Regions from separate parts of the Streptomyces sp. NPDC057950 genome, predicted to be linked through region 4. Evidence: riboswitches for the same ligand, from Rfam matches in the RefSeq annotation. Region 4 holds a riboswitch; each other region holds the start of a gene.
What was found. Region 4 has a riboswitch for cyclic di-AMP ahead of ACFVTC_RS39155 (M23 family metallopeptidase). Riboswitches for the same ligand answer to the same signal wherever they lie in the genome.
Positions count from the first base shown of each region.

Region 1 (3,653 bases), on a different contig from region 4:
TCACCGAGGTCATCGCGGAGGGAGTGGCGGGCGGCGAGTTCCGGTGCCCGGATCCCGCGGGGGCCGCACTGCGGCTGACGGCGCTGCTCGACGGGCTTGCGGTGCAGATGACCGCTTATGCGGGCGCGGTGTCGCGGGCGCGGGCCCATGAGTGGGTGGACGACGCGCTCGCGCGGGAGTTGGGGCTCGACCGGGCGGCCCTCACGGCGGCGGTGCGCTGAGGCGCCCGCCCCGGCGCACCGCCGCCCGGGGCAGCCGCCCCCGCGGTCCCGCCCGTCGGCCGCCCGATGTGTCACCCCGCTCAGGCGACGGACCCGATCCGCAACTTGATGTCGTCCGGCGAGAGGCTGCCCTTGGCCGCCACGTGGTCGCCCGAGGACTCCCCGCGCAGCCGCCGCCCGATCCACGGCACCAGGTACTCGCGTGCCCAGTGGATGTCGTCGCGCCGCACCTCCAGCGTGCCGCGGGGCGGCAGGGGAGGCCAGGGCTGGTCCGGGTCGGCGGGCACGTCGAGGCCGAGGACCTGGCCGGCCCGCAGCGCGACCCTGGTGTGACCCTCCGGAGACAGGTGCAGTCGGTCGCCGTCCCAGGCGCGCCGGTCCTGGATCGTCTTGAGGGACCACAGGTCGAGGACCGGACAGCCGTAGCGGTCAGCGATGGCCCGTACATGCCCGTTGTACGTGGCGATCTTGCCGCGCAGGTGCTTCAGCACCGGGACACCACGGGTGTCGAACCCGGTCGTCACCATGACGGAGCCGACGGCGGAGGTGAGGTCGGCCACCGCGCGCTCGAAGCGCTCCGCGACCTCGTCGGGGTCGGTGCCGGGCCGGATGATGTCGTTGCCGCCCGCGCAGAAGGAGACCAGGTCCGGGGCGAGTTCCTTGGCCCGCCGGAGCTGGTCGTCGACGACCTGGTCGAGCAGCTTCCCGCGCACGGCGAGGTTGGTGTAGGTGAAGTCGCCTTCCGGCTGCCGGTCCGCGAGCAGTACCGCGAAACGGTCCGCCCAACCGACGAAGGCTCCTTCGGGGCCGGGGTCGCCGACGCCTTCGGTGAAGCTGTCCCCCACCGCCACGTACGACCCGATCACCGCTCTGTTGTCACTCTTCGAATCGTCTGCCACGTCGAGCCATGATTCACCCTGGGATGTGAGCTACGCGACCGTAGGAATGGGTTGACGGGTGGTGAGATAAGCCACTCATGAAGAACGGCCGAATTCCGGAATAGGGCTCTTTCAGGCGTGGTTGAACAGCCACCACGCCTGAAAGCCCGTGATCCGGAAAAGGGCGGCGGCGCGGCACCGACGGCACGCAGAGGGCCGGACCCGTGGAGCGTGGGGTCCGGCCCTCTGGACGTGTGGGGGTGTCAGCCGACGACGACACCGTGGGAGCGCAGATACGCGACCGGGTCCACGTCCGAGCCGTAGACGGGGGTCGTGCGGATCTCGAAGTGCAGGTGCGGACCGGTGACGTTGCCGGTCGCCCCGGACAGGCCGAGTCGCTGCCCCTCGGTCACGGTCTGCCCCGCCGAGACGGAGAGGGCGGACATGTGGGCGTACTGCGAGTACCGGCCGTCGGCGTGCAGGACGACGACCTGGTTGCCGTACGCGCCGCCCCAGCCGGCCGAGACCACGGTGCCCGCGGCGACGGACCTGATCGTGGTGCCGGTCGGGACCACGAAGTCCACACCGGTGTGGTAGCCGCTGGACCACATGCTGCCGGGCACCTTGTAGCCGGTGCCGATGGTGGCTCCCTCGACGGGCAGGGTGTACCCCGCGTCGGCGGTCTTGGCCGCGGTGGCCGCGGTGGTCCCGGTCGCGGTGGTCGCTCCGACGGCGGGCCGCGCGGCGCCGGCCGTGGCGTCCTGCCCCTCGATCGTGAGCTTCAGACCGGGGCTGATCCGCGTCGGATCGCCGCCGACGACCGCGCGGTTGTCGGCGTAGAGCTTCTTCCAGCCGCCGCTCACGTGCTGCCGGTCGGCGATCTTCACGAGCGTGTCGCCGGCCTTCACGACATAGGTCTTCACCGAGGACTTCTCCACGGCGGTTCCGGCGGGCGCGGAGACCGTCGTGATCTTCTGCACGGCGGACGGGACGGCGGCCGCCGGGGCCGCCGCATGGGCGCAGACGGCGCCCATCAGCGGCAGTGCGAGCGCGGCACCGCCGGTGCCGACCACGGCGATCGAGCGGGGCAGACGCAGAAACTTGGGACGACGGTGCTTACCCTTCGCGGGCATGGCGCATTTCCTCTCCGGCGCCTGCGAGGTGAGCTGTCGGGTGCGGACTGGAGATGTCCGGCCGCGCGGCAGCGCGGCTGTACCCCTAGCCGTTCCGGAGACCGGAACAGGCGCGATACCTGTGGGTCCCCCGCTCCTGCCGTGTACGGGTGAGTGCGGATTCCGGGCGGCGGCAGGATTGGGCGTCCGTCCGGATTGAGGGCGAACGTAAGCGAGGGGAGAGGGCGTCGACAACTGTCCGCGATCTCCCTACGCACCCCTTTCTTGATCGATGTCCTGATTGCCCGTCACCCTCCGTGCACGAGGGCCCTTTCGGACCGGTGGTCCGCCGGGTGGCGCGGGCATCCCGAGGGGAGAAGGTCGCCACGCATCGTCACGTATATGACGCTGCTCACGCACGCCACCCCAGACAGCCATATTCCAGGGCGAGTTCCACTCAAAGCCCTATTTTTATCAATACGGTCATATACCGCTAAATCGGATGCCCAGTGCACCGAGATCCCCACCCGGTCCCGCGGCACCCCGCGCCGACCTCCGCGTCGCTCCGCGGCCGCGCGAGGACGAGGGTCGTGAGGTGCTCCGGCACGGCCGTCATCAAGGCCGCCCCACCTCGGAGGCAGCCCCTGTGGACAACTCATCGCCCGAGGTGCCCATGTCGTATCGTCGAGAGGCGATTCCCGTCGGCGGGCTACGAGGAGCGGTGCCGACGGCCCTATGGGAGGAGCCCCCGTGACGCAGCAGGTCCCGTCGACCGAGCCGGAGCTGGCCGGAGTGCGCAACTTCCGAGACGTGGGCGGCCTGCCCACCGTGGACGGCCGGCGGGTACGGTCCGGGCGGCTGTTCCGCAGTGGCCACCTCGCGCACGCCACGAAGGAGGACGCCGCGTTCCTCTCCTCCCTCGGGCTGCACACGATCTTCGACTTCCGCAACGCCTCGGACCAGAAACTGGAGGGACCGGACGTCGAGCTGCCCGGCGTACGGAACGTGAACCTTCCACTGACCGACCCGGCCGACGGCAGCGAGTTCTGGAAGATGGTCCGTGACGGCGAGCTCGACCAGCTCCGTGCCCACCTCGGCGGCGGCCGGGCGGCGGACCGGATGATCGGCTCGTACCGCACGATCATCACCGAGCGGACGGCGGAGCACTCCCAGGTGCTGCACGCCCTCGCCGAGGACAGCGTGCCCGCACTCATGCACTGCGCCGCGGGCAAGGACCGCGCGGGACTGTCCATAGCCGTGACGCTGCTCGCCGTGGGTGTCGAGCGCGACGCCATCGTCGCCGACTACCTGGAGTCGAACGCGCGCCACCGCCGCTACAAGGTGCACCGCAACGGCACCTCGGACACGGCCCGCTCCCCCGAGGTCATGGAGCTGCTCAGCCCGCTGTTCGACGCGCGGGCCGAGTATCTGACGGCGGCCTT
Region 1 covers NZ_JBHVPP010000005.1:241,675-245,327, forward strand. Annotated here, with positions in the region: gene ACFVTC_RS11780 (TetR/AcrR family transcriptional regulator) at 1-221, shown strand, start outside; gene ACFVTC_RS11785 (SGNH/GDSL hydrolase family protein) at 302-1,087, opposite strand; gene ACFVTC_RS11790 (M23 family metallopeptidase) at 1,363-2,232, opposite strand; cyclic di-AMP (ydaO/yuaA leader) riboswitch at 2,238-2,394, opposite strand; gene ACFVTC_RS11795 (tyrosine-protein phosphatase) at 2,962-3,653, shown strand, end outside.
Region 1: another riboswitch for cyclic di-AMP. It lies ahead of ACFVTC_RS11790 (M23 family metallopeptidase); the one in region 4 lies ahead of ACFVTC_RS39155 (M23 family metallopeptidase).

Region 2 (3,653 bases), on a different contig from region 4:
CGCACAGGGGAGTCGCCCGGAGGAGGCGCCAGACATGTACGAACCGTCCGCCCGCCACGCCCCGCCCGGGTTCACCGAGCGCACGATCACGGGACACCGGACCCTCGATCCGTACTCCGAACTGCTCGGCGATCGGATCGTGTTCCTCGGGACGAAGATCGACGACACGTCCGCGAACGACGTGACGGCCCGGTTCATGCACCTCGAACACCAGGCCCCGGAGCGGGACATCTCGCTCTACGTCAACTCCCCCGGCGGCTCGTTCACCGCGATGACGGCCATCTACGACACGATGCGCTTCGTCTCCTGCGACGTGGAGACCGTGTGCCTGGGGCAGGCCGCGTCGGTCGCCGCCGTCCTGCTGGCCGGCGGCACCCCGGGCAAACGGTTCGCCCTGCCGGGAGCCCGGATGTCGATCCGTCAGCCCCCGCTCCCCCGACCGGTACAGGGCCGGGCGAGCGATCTGGTCCTCCAGGCAGCGGAGTTGACCCGCACTCGAAGGCTGCTGGAGGACATGCTCGTCCGGCACACGGGGCAAAATCCCGAACAAGTCGCCGCCGACATCGAGCGGGACACGATTCTGGACGCGCAGGCCGCGCTGGCGTACGGGCTGGTGGACGGGATCATCCCGAGCCGCAAGAACTCGCGCACCGCGCCCGGTGCGAGGAACGCCACACCCGACGCGAGGTGATCCGCCGATGGTGCCCGAACTGCCTCCGCTGCCCGCACTGACGCACGCCGAGGCCGAGCTGATAGACCGCTACCTCGACGTGGTCGACCTGGTCGGCCGCATCAACCCGGCCCGGCCGGGAGACACCTATCGCGGGCTGCGCGCCGCCCAGGCACTCGTGGGCAAGGCGACCGCGCTGCGGGACGCCTTGGCCCTGATGCACCAGCGGGGCGAGAGCGAGGTGCACGCGCCGACCCTCGCGCAGGCCCTGCGCGTCCTCGACGGCGAGCGGCGGACCGCCCGCGTCACCCTGCCGCCCGACTCCGGCGGTTGAGGCATCCAGAACCGGGCCGCCGCTCACACCGATCCGTGGAGCGCCCGGCCCGCGTTTCAAACGGACCAGTCGACGTACCCCCCAACGGCGTAGACGCGCGTCCTTTCGGGTGGCCCCGAAAGTTGCGCAACACGCGTAGCCAAAAGGCGGAATGAAGCCTTCCGGTGCTGGTAAGAGCGTTGCCGACGTCCCCAACACCCCTCGAACAGAGGAGTGTCCACCCGAACGGGTGAGTGGTGAGTAACCCCACAAATCATCGGTTCCGCTCGGATTTTCCGACATCCATGCGTGAAGATCCCTTCCGACGACAAGCCCCCGCCACACCGGCGGGGCGGTCCGGGCGGACGCCGAGTCCTGCCGCCGCCCGGATGACCGGTCGACAGATGTGCATCGGCAGGAGTGGAGGACCCAGCAAGACGGGCCGCCGGAGAGATCCGGGCGGTCCTTGGGGTGAAGCCGCGTAAGCGGCCGGGCTACTTCGCCAGCCCGAATCCGACAGGTCATCCTTCACAGGCGGTTGACGAAGGGTTGCGCATGACTGCGCTCAATCGTGTCCCGTCGCTGCTGACCCGGGCCGGTACGGCCTCGGCTCTGACCATCGCCGCCGTGGGCGGCAGCCTGGTGGTCCCGGGCGTCGCAGCCGACGCCGAGGCGGCCACACCGGCGACGAGGGCACTCCAGGTCGCGGCATCCAAGAAGGGCGCCCCGTACAAGTACGGTGCCACCGGGCCGCGGCGCTTCGACTGCTCCGGGCTCACGCTGTACTCGTACAAGAAGGCGGGCAAGAAGCTGCCTCGTACGGCCGCGGGGCAGTACAACAAGAGCCACCACATCTCCGCCTCGCACCGCAAGGCCGGCGACCTCGTGTTCTTCCACTCGGGCCGGAACGTGTACCACGTCGGCATCTACGCCGGGAAGGGAAAGATCTGGCACTCCCCGAAGAGCGGGGAGGTCGTGAAGCTCCAGAAGATCTGGACGAAGAGCGTCTGGTACGGCCGGGTGAGCTGACCCGAGCGAGGGGCGGCGGTGCCGGGCCGCCGCCCCTCGCGGCACGAACCCGGGGGCTCTCAGGCCGTCAGGGGCTCCAGGAGGAGCACCAGGCCGAGCACCGTGAGCGCGCTCCCGGTGACCGCCACCACGGCGCGGGCCGCCCGCGGCCCGCGCAGCCACCGGCCGAGCCGGTCGACCAGCAGGGCGACCGCCGGGAACCACACCAGGGCGACGGCCACCACGATCAGGGCCAGCACCAGGGTGCGGGGCATCGCGGGGCTGCCCGCGGGCACGAACTGCGGCAGCAGGCTCAGGAAGGTGATCGGCGCCTTCGGGTTGAGCGCGTTGGTGACGAAGCCCTGGCGCAGCGGACGCTTCCCGTCCCCAGGGCCGCCGGCCACGTCCTCGCCGGACGGCGTCCCGCCGGACACCTCCGGGCGTCCCCGGTCCGGCTCCCGGTCCCGCCGCCGTCGCAGGCCGTCCAGCGTCCGTAGCCCCAGGTACAGCACGTAGGCGCCGCCGAGGAGCTGCAGCGTCCGGAACAGCGCGGGCACGGCCGCGAGGACGGCGGCGACACCGGCGACGGCCAGCGCCGTGTGCAGGAGAAGCCCGCCCGCGACCCCGAGCGCGCACGCCACCCCGGCCCGGCGGGAGACGAGGGCGTTGCGCACGACGACGGTGAAGTCCGCGCCGGGCATGGCGACCATCCCCGCGGCCACTCCGGTGAAGGCGATGAGCTGTGCGTCCATGGCCGCCAGGCTGCCCGGCCCGGACCTTCAGCGGGTATGTCGAATATCCTGGGTCTGTCTTAAGCAATCCTTTGGACCCGGCCCCCGCCGCGGGTCCCCGGACCCGGGAGCCGTTCGATGTACGACCCGACACGGCTGACCGCCCTGGTGGCGGTGGCCGAGGCGGGATCCATCACCCGGGCGGCCGAACGCCTCGGCTACAGCCCGCCCGCCCTCTCCCAGCAGCTCGCCAAACTCGAACGGGAGGCGGGCGCGCCCCTGCTGGTGCGCTCCCATCGCGGGACACGGCTCACGGACGCGGGCGAACTGCTCGTGACGCGGGCGCGGCGGGTGCTCGACGAGATGGAGCGGGCCCGGCACGAACTGGCCCGGCTGACCGGCCTGTCGGGCGGCACGCTGCGGCTCGGCACCTTCCAGACGGCGGGCATCCATCTGCTGCCGCCGGTGCTCAGCGCCTTCCGCCGGGCCCACCCCGACGTGGAACTCACGGTCGCGAACTACGAGCCTCCGGACGGTGTCTCGGCGGTCGCGGCGGGCGAGGTGGATCTCGCGCTGACGCACACCTACGAGCCGGCGGACCCGGTGCCCCTCCCCTCGTCGGTACACGCGGAGCCGGTGCTGGTCGAGGAGCTGGTGCTCGTGACCGCTCCGGGACACGTCCTCGCGGACGGTGCGGCCCGGCTGCCGCTTTCCGGACTCGCCGGACAGCCGCTGATCAGCATGGCCCCGGACCATCCGCCCCGGCAGGGCGTGGAGGCCGCGCTGGCCCGGGTCGGGGCCACCCCGGCCGTGCGGGTCGAGAGCCCCGGGTACGCCCTGGTGTGCGCGCTGGTCAGCGCGGGGCTCGGGGTCGCGGTGGTGCCGGAGATGGTGGCAAGGACGGCGGCGACCCCGGTGGGGCTGCGGCTGC
Region 2 covers NZ_JBHVPP010000001.1:133,780-137,432, reverse strand. Annotated here, with positions in the region: gene ACFVTC_RS00650 (ATP-dependent Clp protease proteolytic subunit) at 35-691, shown strand; gene ACFVTC_RS00645 (hypothetical protein) at 699-1,004, shown strand; cyclic di-AMP (ydaO/yuaA leader) riboswitch at 1,350-1,535, shown strand; gene ACFVTC_RS00640 (C40 family peptidase) at 1,539-2,012, shown strand; gene ACFVTC_RS00635 (LysE family translocator) at 2,072-2,743, opposite strand; gene ACFVTC_RS00630 (LysR family transcriptional regulator) at 2,861-3,653, shown strand, end outside.
Region 2: another riboswitch for cyclic di-AMP. It lies ahead of ACFVTC_RS00640 (C40 family peptidase); the one in region 4 lies ahead of ACFVTC_RS39155 (M23 family metallopeptidase).

Region 3 (3,653 bases), on a different contig from region 4:
CACAGCACCGCGGCGAGCGCGAGCAGCACCTCGGCGGCCCCGAGCCACCCCAGGTCGGTCAGCCGGGTGCCGAGTACGGCGGTCGCGGCGACCCCGGTGAGCGCGCTCGGCGTGCCGGCCTCCTCCAGCCACCGCTCCCGATCGCGCAGCAGACGGACCGTGAAGTCCACGGCGAACCCGAGCCAGATGACGGCCGCAAGGACCAGCGCGATCCGGGACAGGACCTCGTCACCGGCCTCGTGCAGCCCGACGGAGAGGATGCCGGTGGCCAGAACGGCGGCCGCGGCGGCGGGCGGGCACTCCGCCCACCAGGTACGGAGTCGGACCCACGGGCTGCGGGGCGGCGAGGTGGCTGGCATGGCCCCGATGCTAGGGACCTTCGGGCGGGTTGCCCGCGGGGCGCGCTGACACGGGGGCAGCGCAACGCGGGGAGCGCGGGGAGCGCGGGGACCGGGGACACGGCGCCGCGGGGGACGCGGGGAACACGGGGACCGGGGACACGGCGCCGCGGGGGACGCGGGGCGCGGGCACGCGCGCGTGGAGCCCGGGAGGTCTCACGAGGGCGTGCCCGCGCCGGGCGCTCAGGCCGGGCGCACCACGCTGTGGATGATCGACTCGCCGGCGTAGAAGATCGACTCCTCACGGACGTACGCACCCGGCTTGGGGGCGTGGATCATCATCCCGTTGCCGATGTAGAGGCCCACGTGGCTGATGTCGTCGTAGAAGAAGACCAGGTCTCCGGGCTCGATGGCGGAGAGGGGGACCGTGGTGCCCGCGTCCACCTGGTCGTAGGTGGTACGCGGGAGGGTGACGCCGGCGGCCTTCCAGACGGCCTGGGTGAGACCGGAGCAGTCGTACGAGCCGGGCCCGGTCGCGCCCCACACGTACGGCTTGCCGATCTGGGCGCGGGCGAAGGCGATGGCCTTGCCGGCCTTGGTGGCGTACGAGGAGCCGGTGGCCGGGGTTCCGGAAGTCCCCGTGGTCCCGGACGGTGTGCCCCGCCGCGGCTCCGTCTCCCGGGCCTTCTTCTCCGCCGCGGCCCGCTGGGCCGCCAGCTCGGCCGCCTCGCGGTCGGCCGCTTCCCGCTTCTTCTGCGCGATCGCGGCGAGCCGCGCCTTCTCGTCGGCGGTCAGCTTCGAGAGCAGTTCGCGGGCCGCGGCGAGCTTGCCCTGGACGTCGGCCTTGGAGGTCCTGAGCGCGTCCTGCGACGTGGTGAGCGTCCGCAGGCTCCGGGAGGCTTCCCCGCGTTTCCTCGAGGTGGCGGCCTGCTCGGTGACGTAGTCGTCGACGGCCGCCTTCTGGCGGGTGGTCAGACGGTCCATCAACTGGGTCTGGTCGAAGTAGTCCTGCGGGTTGTCGGCCAGCAGCAGGCTCGCGCCGCCGGGCGCGGACGCTCCGGTGCGGTACTGGGCGGCGGCGAACGAACCCAGCTCCTCGCGCGCGGTGTTGAGTTTCTCGGTGCGCCGGGCCACGTCGTCGAGGAGGGAGTCGACGCGCTTGCGCTGCTTGGCGGTCTTCTCCCTGGTCGCGTTGTACTTCTCGGTGGCCGTCTCGGCCTGGTGGTAGAGGTCGTCGACCTTCTTCCCGACCTCTTCGAGGCTCGGCCGGGGCTCGGTCGAGGGTGCGGCGCCGGCCGTCTGCGAGAGCAGGGCCACGGAGGTCAGGGCGGCCGTGGCGAGGGCCGGGGTCCGTATGCCCGTCCGGCGTGTGCCCGGCGGACTCCACTTGCGGTGCGACGCCAAGAGGGGCGACTCCTTCCGTCATCCGCCTACCGGGTTAGCTGTCGGGTTCGGGCGGGTACTTCCGGAAGGTTTGCCCTACGGTCCCTGCCCAGGGGCGGTGGGACCGATTCACCCCAAAGTCGGTCGGGTCCCCGGCTCCGGTCGCCGCTGGGCGCGCCGGACTCGGCGGAGACCGCCCGGCCCGGCGACGTTCGCCGGTCGCTGTCGAGCGGTCTGCCCGGCACGCTAGCCAACGCGTAAGTGTCCTGTGAAGTTTGATGTGCGATATGCCCGATACATTTTCGTGACCTGAGCCGCCGGGGCATCCGAAGTGTCCGACGGTAGCGGCGTGACGTCGCAAGGTGAGGGCGCGTCGGTGCGGGACGGCGCGCGGTTCGGGAGGGGCGCCCCGGTTCCCCTGCCCCTTCGGCCCGGACCCCGTAGGAAATCCGGCCCAGTTTCCGGGGTGGCGGCGGGCTGTCAGTGCGGCCGCCTAGACTCGGAGAGCGATGAGCAGCCTCTTTGATGACAGCTTCCTGGCGGACCTCAAGCCTTCCGGGGCCCATGGGGAAGAGCCCCCGCCGCCGCCCGAGGACGAGGCGGCGGAGCCGCTTCCGGACGACCTGTTCGGCGGCCGCTTCGACGTGCCCCCGGACCGCGACGCGTACTACCGCGACGGCGCCCACCGGCCCGCCGTGGACCCGGCGGCCCTGCTGGACGGGCTGAACGAGAACCAGCGTGCGGCCGTGGTGCACTCCGGCTCCCCGCTGCTCATCGTGGCCGGCGCCGGCTCCGGCAAGACCCGGGTGCTCACACACCGGATCGCGCACCTGCTGGGCGAGCGCCATGTCCACCCCGGCCAGATCCTCGCGATCACCTTCACGAACAAGGCCGCGGGCGAGATGAAGGAGCGCGTCGAGCAGCTCGTGGGCCCGCGCGCCAACGCCATGTGGGTGATGACCTTCCACAGCGCGTGCGTGCGCATCCTGCGCCGCGAGTCGAAGCGGCTCGGCTTCACATCCTCCTTCTCGATCTACGACGCCGCCGACAGCAAGCGCCTGATGGCCCTGGTCTGCCGCGACCTGGACCTCGACCCGAAGCGTTTCCCGCCGAAGTCGTTCAGCGCGAAGATCTCCAACCTGAAGAACGAGCTGATCGACGAGGAGGACTTCGCGGGCCAGGCGGCCGACGGTTTCGAGAAGACCCTCGCCCAGGCCTACGCGATGTACCAGTCGCGGCTGCGCGAGGCCAACGCCCTCGACTTCGATGACCTGATCATGACGACGGTCAACCTGCTCCGTGCCTTCCCGGATGTCGCCGAGCACTACCGCCGCCGCTTCCGCCACGTCCTGGTCGACGAGTACCAGGACACGAACCACGCGCAGTACGCCCTGGTCAGGGAGCTCGTGGGACCGGCGAGCGGCGACCGCCCCGAGGACGTGCCGCCGGCCGAGGGAGACCTCGGGCCGGCCGAGCTGTGCGTCGTGGGCGACGCCGACCAGTCGATCTACGCCTTCCGCGGCGCGACCATCCGCAACATCCTCCAGTTCGAGGAGGACTACCCGGACGCGACGACCATCCTGCTGGAGCAGAACTACCGCTCCACCCAGACGATCCTCACCGCGGCCAACGCGGTCATCGAGCGCAACGAGTCGCGCCGCCCCAAGAACCTGTGGACGAACGCGGGCGCGGGCTCGAACATCACGGGCTACGTCGCCGACACCGAGCACGACGAGGCACAGTTCGTCGCCGACGAGATAGACCGTCTCACCGACGCGGGCGAGGCGAAGGCGGGCGACGTCGCGGTCTTCTACCGGACGAACGCCCAGTCCCGTGTCTTCGAGGAGATCTTCATCCGCGTCGGACTGCCCTACAAGGTCGTCGGCGGTGTCCGCTTCTACGAGCGCAAGGAGGTCCGGGACGTCCTGGCCT
Region 3 covers NZ_JBHVPP010000018.1:80,860-84,512, forward strand. Annotated here, with positions in the region: gene ACFVTC_RS27715 (tellurite resistance/C4-dicarboxylate transporter family protein) at 1-359, opposite strand, end outside; gene ACFVTC_RS27720 (NlpC/P60 family protein) at 582-1,742, opposite strand; cyclic di-AMP (ydaO/yuaA leader) riboswitch at 1,750-1,920, opposite strand; gene ACFVTC_RS27725 (ATP-dependent DNA helicase) at 2,231-3,653, shown strand, end outside.
Region 3: another riboswitch for cyclic di-AMP. It lies ahead of ACFVTC_RS27720 (NlpC/P60 family protein); the one in region 4 lies ahead of ACFVTC_RS39155 (M23 family metallopeptidase).

Region 4 (3,653 bases):
ACCGACGCCGCCGACGACACCGACGAGGAGGCGGCGAAGTGACCGAGCTCGCCACCATGGACTTCCACCCGCAGCCGCAGGCCGGCCGGCCCAAGCCCTGGGCCTTCCCCGCTCCCGAGCGCGGCACGCTGGACAACGGCCTGACCCTGCTGCACTGCGACCGCCCGGGTCAGCAGGTCGTCGCCGTCGAGGTGCTGCTCGCAGCGCCGCTGGACGCCGAGCCGGCCGGTCTCGACGGCATCGCCACGATCATGGCGCGCGCGTTCTCCGAGGGCACCGACAAGCTCTCCGCCGAGGAGTTCGCCGCCGAGCTGGAGCGCTGCGGCGCCACCCTCGACGCGCACGCCGACCACCCCGGCGTACGCCTCTCGCTCGAAGTGCCCGTCTCACGCCTGCCCAAGGCTCTCGGTCTGCTCGCCGACGCCCTGAGGGCACCGGCGTTCACCGAGAGCGAGATCGAGCGGCTGGTGCGCAACCGGCTCGACGAGATCCCGCACGAGAGCGCCAACCCGGCCCGCCGCGCCGCCAAGGAGCTCTCCAGGGAGCTGTTCCCGGCGACCTCGCGGATGTCCCGTCCCCGGCAGGGCACCGAGGAGACCGTCCAGAAGATCGACGCTGCGGGTGTCCGCGCCTTCTACGACCGGTACGTCCGCCCGGCCACGTCCACCGCCGTGATCGTCGGCGACCTCACCGGCGTGGACCTCGACGGGCTGCTCGCCGAGACGCTCGGCGCCTGGACGGGCTCCTTGGCCGAGCCGCGCCCCGTGCCGCCGGTCACCGCCGACGACACCGGCCGCGTGATCATCGTGGACCGCCCCGGCGCGGTGCAGACGCAGTTGCTGATCGGCCGCGTCGGCTCGGACCGGCACGACCGTGTCTGGCCCGCCCAGGTGCTCGGCACGTACTGCCTCGGCGGCACCCTCACCTCGCGCCTGGACCGCGTACTGCGCGAGGAGAAGGGCTACACCTACGGGGTGCGGGCCTTCGGCCAGGTGATGCGTTCCGCCCCGGACGGCACGGGCATCGCGATGCTCGCCATCAGTGGTTCCGTGGACACCCCGAACACCGGGCCGGCGCTGGACGACCTCTGGAAGGTGCTGCGCACCCTCGCCGCGGACGGTCTGACGGACGCCGAACGGGACGTCGCCGTGCAGAACCTGGTGGGCGTGGCACCCCTCAAGTTCGAGACCGCTGCGGCCGTCGCGGGCACGCTCGCCGACCAGGTCGAGCAGTACCTGCCGGACGACTACCAGGCGACGCTGTACCAGCAGCTCGCCGCGACCGGCACCGTGGAGGCCACCGCGGCGGCGGTGAGCGCCTTCCCGGTGGACCGTCTGGTCACCGTCCTGGTGGGCGACGCCGCGCAGATCGAGGAGCCCGTCAAGGCGCTCGGTATCGGTGAAGTGACCGTCGTGGCCGCGGAGTAGAAGCGGAGCGGACGACGCGGCGGACAGCGCGGCGGAAATCGCGAGCACGGAGGGGCCCGGGTGACCGAAGAGTCGCCCGGGTCCCCTTATGCCCGGACAACATCCTCAATTTGTCCGTATTGATGGGGAGGTTGCCTTTCTGCCCTGTGGCATGCGCTACAAAAGCCGCGATCCGTTTGTCGATTGAAAGAGGGCCCCCTTAGCGTCGGTCCGGCTGTTCGTCAGGCAGTGCGCCGCGTCCGCGGCACCGGACAGTCATCGCCGAGTCCCCGTACGGCGCGAGCCAGGGGAGCCGGGGACCCGTACGCAGTCCCTGGGGTGAATCGGACCCCCTCCCCGCGAGGGCGTCCGTAGGAGACCTTCCTGCTCCGAACCCGTCAGCTAACCCGGTAGGCGAGAGGGAAGGAAAGGACCAAGCCCCTTCATGGCGTTCACCTGTGGCACCGGGAAACACCGTCGTCCGAGCCGCGTGAAGCGCACCACGTCGAACGCCGTCGGCGTCGCGGCGCTCACCACCACCGGTGTCATCGGAACCCTGGCCGCCCCGGCCTTCGCCGCGGACAGCTCCGTCGAGCAGACCGGACTGACCCAGGCGATCACCATCGGCGACACGGTCGCCGCCCGGATCGACGCGCAGGCCGCCGCGCAGCAGCATGCCGCCGACGAGGCCGCCGCCCGTCTCGAGGCCGAACAGGCCGCGCGCAAGCAGGCCGTCGAGGAGGCCAAGAAGGAGCGCGAGGCCGAGGAGCGCGCGGCCCGAGCCGCCGAGCGCAAGCGTCTCAACACCTTCGTCCTGCCGATCCCCGGCTCGTACGTCTCCACCGGCTACAAGGCCGGCGGCAGCCTCTGGTCCTCCGGCAGCCACACCGGCGTCGACTTCCACGCCGCGTCCGGGACCTCCGTCCACGCGGTCGGCTCGGGCACGGTCGTCACGGCCGGCTGGGGCGGCGCCTACGGCAACCAGGTCGTCCTGCGGATGATCGACGGTACGTACACGATGTACGGCCACCTGTCGTCCATCGGTGTCTCCGTCGGCCAGACCGTCACGCCGGGCGGCCGGCTGGGCCTCTCCGGGGCCACCGGGAACACCACCGGGCCCCACCTCCACTTCGAGGCCCGCACCACGGCGGAGTACGGCTCCGACATCGACCCGGTCGCCTACCTCCGCTCGCACGGCGTGAACGTCTGACGCCCGGCGTCCGCACTTCCGAAGCCCCGGCTCACCCGAGTCGGGGCTTCGTCGTTTCGAACGGCTGTCTGTCCAAAAAATATCCATGGATTCAGGCCCGCCATCGGAAATTCCGGCTCGCTGCAATAGAGTCGCCGAACGAGCGTCGATCGACCGCGTTTCGCGGGGATTAAGGCGGAGGTCCGGTCATGCGCATTCCCGCGCACTCGGTATGCACGGCGATCCGCGACGACATCGTCGCGGGTGTCTACGAGCGCGGCGGCCGGCTCACCGAGGAACTGCTCGCGCGCCGCTACGGTGTCTCGCGGGTCCCGGTGCGCGAGGCCCTGCGCACCCTGGAGGCCGAGGGATTCGTCGTCACCCGGCGGCACGCGGGGGCGTGCGTGGCGGAGCCCACCGAGCAGGAGGCCGCGGACCTGCTGGAGATGCGCATGCTCCTGGAGCCGCTGGGGGCGTTCCGGGCCGCCCAGCGGCGCACCGAAGCCCATCTCAAGGTGCTGCGAGGCCTGGTCAGGCTGGGTCAGGAGCGCTCCAGGAGGGGGAACAGCGAGGATCTGCGCTCCCTGGGCGGCTGGTTTCACGAGACGCTCGCACAGGCATCCGGGAGTCCCGCGCTGACGTCCACGCTGGCCCAGCTGCGGCACAAGATCGCCTGGATGTACGCGGTCGAGGCGCCCGCCGATCCGGCGGAGTCCTGGGCGGAGCACGGCGGCATCGTGGACGCCGTGGCGCGCGGTGACGGTGAGCGGGCGCGGGCCGTCACGGCGCTGCACACCGAGCGCGCGACGGCCGCGCACCGGCTGAGGTTTCCCGGCGGGGGAGACCGCCCGGACCGTGTGAGGACTTCGCAACATCCCGTAAACATGACGGGCCTGCGTCATTAACACGGGGGCCGTATACAAAGAGAGGTAATTCGCGGGAGATTATTTCTGCTGCCCGTAATTCGAAATAGCGAAGGGCTCGCCCGATGTTTTCGGGCGAGCCCTTCGCGATGTCGGCGGGGCGACGTTCTTCGGTCCGGAAAACTTCGCCGCCGT
Region 4 covers NZ_JBHVPP010000034.1:22,433-26,085, forward strand. Annotated here, with positions in the region: gene ACFVTC_RS39145 (M16 family metallopeptidase) at 1-42, shown strand, start outside; gene ACFVTC_RS39150 (M16 family metallopeptidase) at 39-1,427, shown strand; cyclic di-AMP (ydaO/yuaA leader) riboswitch at 1,677-1,838, shown strand; gene ACFVTC_RS39155 (M23 family metallopeptidase) at 1,852-2,616, shown strand; gene ACFVTC_RS39160 (GntR family transcriptional regulator) at 2,805-3,500, shown strand.